2 regions of the Pseudoalteromonas sp. R86517 genome follow, and region 1 is predicted to be linked to the other one. Evidence: predicted binding sites of a transcription regulator. Region 1 holds the regulator's gene; the other holds the start of a gene.
What was found. The regulator LexA, encoded in region 1, represses DNA repair genes until DNA is damaged. The targets are predictions, from matches to a motif close to TACTGTATNNNNATACAGTA.

Region 1 (3,199 bases):
AATTGAGAGCTGCTTTGCAAATGCTTGCATTGCAGTTCCTGGGCGGCCATGAATCACTACATCAATGTGATCTTTTATATCACCCAAAACAATGGGGCTGCCTTTTAGCGCAGGAAATACGCCCGGTAAGCCCATACCTGTGGGTTGATGACACGCAGCGCAACTTGCCATATACACTTGCTCACCTAGTGTCATTAGCTCTTCTTTAGGAATTGTTGTCTCAAGCAGTGCTGCATCAGCAAGTGCGGCTTTTTGCTTAGCTTGCTTAGCATCTGCAAGCCATGCGTTAAAGTCCTCTTGCGATTTAGCTTCAACCACCACGGGCATAAAGCCATGATCTTTACCGCACAGCTCTGCACACTGCCCTCGGTAAATACCTTCTTCGTTAATGTTGGTCCACGTTTCGTTGATAAACCCCGGATTGGCATCTTTTTTAACGGCAAAATCGGGGACCCACCAAGAGTGAATAACATCATCAGAGGTCATTAAAAAACGCACCTTTTGATTAATTGGCAGTACTAAAGGTTTATCAACCTCAAGTAAATAATTAGGGTTTTTATTAGCAAGGTTGGCTATTTCGTCTTGAGGGGTAGATAAAATAGAATAAAACTCTACGTCTTCGCCCATATATTCATAATGCCACTTCCACTGTGACCCTGTAATTTTAATGGTTAAGTCGGCCTTACTGGCATCTTCCATCGCAATGAGGGTTTTAGTGGCAGGGATTGCCATGGCAATTAAAATAACAAACGGAATGGCAGTCCAAAGAATTTCTACTTTGGTACTTTCATGAAATTGGGCAGGAACTGCCCCTTTAGATTTACGGTGATGAATCAGTGCCCAAAACATTATTGCGAACACTATCACCCCAATCACACAACATATTAAAAATATGGTCATGTGTAGCTGATATACATTATTACTTATATCGGTTACGCCCTTGCGCATATTGTATTGGCTATTAGCCAGCACTTGCTGCGGGAACATAATCAACACAAGCCACAAGGTAGAGGTCAGTTTACCCATGTGACGGCTCCTTTGATGCTATTGCGAATGCAAAGCGAAGAGGCATACGGCTTAAACGCCAATTCGTTATTTTTATTTTTTAACCAATCTTATTTTTGATTGGTATCGCTAGGACAACAAAAGGTTTGTGTATATTGTGTGTTCTCATAACTAAAAAGCTGTGAGTTATTGTTAGTCCAGCACATTAATGATTAGCTAAAAAACGTACAACAAGCAAGTTTTAGTATAAAAAACAATCAAGTGATATTTTAAAATTGACTAAATGACGACGTATTAAATTGTTATTTAACAGCCAAGATACGAGCAAAATTAAGGGATGTAACACGCCTAGGAAGATAAAAGTATGAGTGAAAAAAAGTTTACAGCCTAAATAATTTTAGGGCGCTTTGAGATGGTGGAAGGTCTGTTTTTAAAACAAAAATGCACACTAAAAAGTGCGCATTTATAGATATTACTTAAAAACAGTTAAAAATTACATCCAGTCGGCATTTCTTATTACGCCAACGGCTAACCCTTCAATATTAAAAGATTCGTTTTCAAGGTCTACTTCAATTGGCGTAAACTCTTCGTTTTCGGCGTGTAATAATACTTTTCGGCCTGCTTTTTCTAGGCGTTTTACGGTTACGTCTTCATCTACTCGTGCAACCACAACTTGGCCGTTTTCTGCTGTTTGAGTACGGTGTACAGCAAGTAAGTCGCCATCCATAATACCTATATCTTTCATACTCATGCCGTTAACACGCAATAAAAAGTCGGCGGCTGGTTTAAACATAAGTGGGTCTATTTTACAGTGACTCTCAACATGTTCTTGCGCCAAAATAGGCGAACCCGCTGCAACTCTACCTATTAATGGTAGACCTAGTTGCTCAGGCTCCTCTTCTTCAACCAATTGAATACCACGGCTTGCGCCTGGTTTCATTTTAATAACACCTTTTTTGGCAAGCGCTTTTAAGTGCTCTTCTGCGGCATTGGCACTTTTAAAACCGAGTGTTTGCGCAATTTCGGCACGTGTAGGAGGCATACCAGTGTCTTTAATAAAAACTTTTATTAGTTCGAGTATTTGAGCTTGGCGTTTAGTTAATGGTCGCATACAACTGGTTTTCCATACAGTACATTTAACTGTGAGTATATACAGTTAAATAAAAATCGCAAATTTAAATTGTGCTTTAAAATAGCTAAATACACCGCACTTGGATAAATTTTAGGTAATTACAGACGTTCAGTATTTAAAATGCTATAAATTTGCTTTCAATATAAAGGAGTAATTATGAGTATTTGGCATCAACCCATCACATTAGAGCTTTGCAAACAGTTAGATGAGGGAATAAACGGCCAAGGCACGCTGATGAAAACCATGGGCATAGAAATAACCGAAATAGGAGATGATTACCTAGTGGCTACCATGCCTGCTATTCCTGAGCATCATAACCCTATTGGTATGGTACATGGTGGCGCAAATGTGGTACTTGCTGAAACCGTAGCAAGCTACGCCGCTAACTTTGTCGTGGACTTTACAAAATTTTATTGTGTTGGACAGGAAATTAGCGCCAGCCACTTAAAGGCCTCTCGAAATGGCACTTTAACCGCCGTTACTCGTGCATTTCATATTGGTAAGCGCAGTTCTGTATGGGAAATAAAAATAACCAATAGCCGCGGCGAGCTTTGCTGCGTATCAAAAATGACCGCAGCGGTTGTCGAGCGCAAATAATTAACTATGGCTACTTTTCGATAGGGTAAATCGTTATTTCCATACCAGCGCCAATGGCAGATATACGTAGCAGTGTATCTGCATGTAGAGCTTGGTTAAAACACTTAGGTGACGTGCCCGACTCAAAGCCTATATCAAACGTTCTGCGCGAACAGCTTAGCCACTGCTTAAGCGCATTACGTGAACACGACTCTATTAATTCACATAAGTGGTTGATTGCTTTGTCTGGCGTGGTTATATCACCTGAGGCTTCAATACGCGCCAATTGACGATATTCGTCTTTGTCATAATGCAAAACCATCGCGTTTTTCTTTAAGTCTGCCACCAGGGCGCTAATATCTTGTTTAGACTCAAGCTCTAGATCTACATTTAAAAATTGAATTTCCGACATTGTCTGCTTTTTACCCTCTTATAGTTTCATCGCAAACTTTAACGCAGTTTTACTTTTATACCAAATCAACTAAG
Region 2 (3,199 bases), 1.0 Mb from region 1:
TTTATTTTTCCGGCTTTAACACACTCATCAAGGCCCTCTAAAATATCAAGCATACCCGCTTGTTGTTGCTCAGTATCTACGTCACTAAAAGTGAGTTTACCTGGCCACTGCCTGCCAAAGTGTGGGGTAGAGCGATTAGGCCAATGCAATTGGTATAAATCTATGTAGTCGGTTTGTAGGCGTTTAAGCGAGTTATCTACGGCCTCAATGACAGCGCTGCGTGTTATATCGCCGCCATCTCGTACCCACGACAAGCCATTGCCTGCAATTTTGGTCGCCAATACAATATCACCGCGCTTTTGCGCATTGCGACTTAGCCAGTTACCTATAATTTGCTCTGTTTTACCGTAGGTCTCTGGTGAAGGAGGAACGGCATACATTTCGGCAGTATCAATAAAATTAACGCCTTGTGCCAAGGCATAAGCTATTTGCTCATCGGCGTCTTGTTGGGTATTTTGTTTACCCCAAGTCATGCTGCCTAAGCATACTCTAGAAACATCAACACCGCTGCTGCCTAACGGACTGTATTGCATTTAAAATCCTTAAATTATGTAAGATCTTGAGAGTGGATAATTAATACCAATTCGCAATAAAACCTAATTAAGCGAATTGGTGTAGTGCCGATAGTAATGGCTCTGAAATCGCCGCTTTTTGTCCTGTTTTAAAGTCAAACATAACAACTTGAGAATAGCCTGTGGTAGTAATAGCTTGCTGAGCATGGCTAAATACAGAGTAATTCATCATAAAACGGTCGCTTTTTATATCTGAAATAGTAATACCTACGGTTAAGGTATCTGGGAAGGTCACTGGACGTTTATAGCGAATATTGTTTTCACTAATGACCGGGCCTATTCCACCTGGTTTTATCGTATCAAACTGATTTATTTTATTTAGAAAATCGATACGCGCAATTTCAAAATAACGCAAGTACACCACGTTGTTAACATGTTGTAGGGCGTCCATATCGGCCCATGCTACGGTGATATCGGTATGAATAGGGTGCTGATCTTTGAACCTTTGCATGTATGTGTACTCTTAGTTTTAAATGAATGAGGTTATCAATATGGTGTTTGTAGCTCAAGACAATAAATGCCATGTTTTTTTATAAGATGATTGTACCTATTTATTTTTAGGACTACAGTTAAATAACACAGACAACACACACACGAGAACACACATGCAAAATATAATTAATTGGGCTTTAGCCAGTTTAGTTTTTATAGCGTCTTTTGCTTGCTATGCAATGGGTAATGCCTCCGGCGGCATAATGCTTTTAGCTGCGGGGTTTTTATTGGAGTTTGTTTTTTGGCTACATTGCTTTAAAAAATCAAAGCGCTTTAAGCAGCCGTTTTAAAAAAGCGGTTTAAAGCTTGCACGGTTTAACGCGCTACACCTAGTCGCGCTTTAACTTTAGCAAGTTAAACAGGCTTTAATGGACTTGCTTAATGAAAGTGAATCCTTAATAATGGCTGTATAAATAAACAGTTGTTATGTGGTGATGAAAAAGTTTATTCATATCGACATGGACTGCTTTTATGCAGCGGTTGAAATGCGCGATAACCCCAAACTTGCCAGTGTGCCTTTAGCGATTGGTGGCAATAGCCGTCGTGGCGTGCTCTCTACAGCAAATTATATAGCGCGCGAATATGGTGTTCGCTCGGCTATGTCTAACTACCACGCTAAGCAATTATGTCCCGATTTAGTTATTGTGCCTGGGCGCATGGCGGTTTATAAAGAAATTTCTAACCAAATACGCGCTGTATTTAAACGCTACACCGATCAAATAGAGCCGCTGTCGCTTGATGAAGCTTACCTAGATGTAACCAACAGCACCGCATGCAAAGGCAGCGCAACGCTTATTGCTCAGCAAATTAGAGCAGATATTTATAACGATACTGGCCTTACTGCCTCTGCCGGAGTTGCCCCCATTAAGTTTATTGCCAAAATAGCCAGTGACGAAAATAAACCCAATGGCCAATTTGTGGTTTTACCGGATGAAGTTGATGCGTTTTTAAATAATTTACCGCTAGGTAAAATCCCTGGTGTGGGCAAAGTAACCCTCGAAAAGCTTAATTTAAAGGGGTTATACACAGGTAAAGACGTTCGCGAGAAAGGCGTTAATTGGATGCAGCAGCACGTGGGGAATTTTGGTGTATCGCTTTATCAAAAATGTGCTGGCGAATATATTGGTAAAGTAACCACTGAGCGAGTGCGTAAATCCCTTAGTGTTGAACACACCTATGAATACAATAAAAATAGCTTACAAGAATGTTTAGATCAGTTACCTAAATTACTGGAAGAGCTAACAGCGCGCCTTAATAAGCAACAGCTACAAAATCGTATTAATAAGCTAAGTGTAAAAGTGAAGTTTGCAAACTTTGTTGTTACCTCAGCGGATCAAGCCCATCATCAATTAAATACCGCTATTTTTACTGAATTACTCTCTAAGGCGTATCAACGGGGTATGCAGCAACCAGTGCGTTTATTAGGTATCGGAGTGGGTGTTAAAAATGAACCTAATTTAAATTTGCAACTGAGTATTCTTGATTAACTACACGCTTTTTTGCAATTTAGAGTGCTTTAGCAAAGTAATTTAAACGTGGAGCAAGCAGCGGCTACCTTTACTAAAAACTATATAGTGGTTGTTAATTTCTTCTTAAAATATGGAGTCACTTTAGTTAGCTGTAAAACCAAGTTGCCAGATTAAAATGAGCTGATCGCAGTTGGCTGGTTTTGTGTTTTTATATCAACGATAATAGCCCCTTATGTTTTCTAACAGGAGTTTTACTTATGGCATATCCTCAAGCGATAGCTGCACAATCACTTAGTGCAAGCTTTGACTCACTTTCTCACGATGCACTTATTATAATTAGTGATGACTTTTCTCAATTAGCCAATAACTCATTAAGTGATGCTATCGAATCACACGCTAAAGTAGATTCTCGTATTGGTAAACAAGTTACGTTTTTAGTGGTTGATAATGTACGCGTTGTTTTAGCACCTACTGGGCCGCTTAACCGCGATTACGATGATGTAAGGCGCTACTTTGATGCCGCTAAACTAGCGATTAACGAAGCAAAAGCCGCGGGCAGTGTAAACCCTGCTATTTACTTACCTAAATTACATACAGATGCGCGTTACCAGCATGCGTTAGAAGTGGCGTATTTAGGCGCATGCCAAGCATTATGGCAGCCTTTAG

Region 2: a site for LexA is predicted at 1,468-1,487, ahead of dinB (DNA polymerase IV). Genes of this name have one in related genera too.

Annotation. Positions count from the first base shown of each region.
Region 1 is NZ_JAXHCB010000001.1:3,487,395-3,490,593, reverse strand. It holds gene coxB (cytochrome c oxidase subunit II) at 1-1,026, opposite strand, end outside; gene lexA (transcriptional repressor LexA) at 1,499-2,116, opposite strand; gene SJY38_RS15770 (PaaI family thioesterase) at 2,294-2,734, shown strand; gene SJY38_RS15765 (hypothetical protein) at 2,745-3,125, opposite strand.
Region 2 is NZ_JAXHCB010000001.1:2,452,566-2,455,764, reverse strand. It holds gene SJY38_RS11035 (aldo/keto reductase) at 1-533, opposite strand, end outside; gene SJY38_RS11030 (thioesterase family protein) at 601-1,023, opposite strand; gene dinB (DNA polymerase IV) at 1,499-2,551, shown strand; gene SJY38_RS11020 (M17 family metallopeptidase) at 2,791-3,199, shown strand, end outside.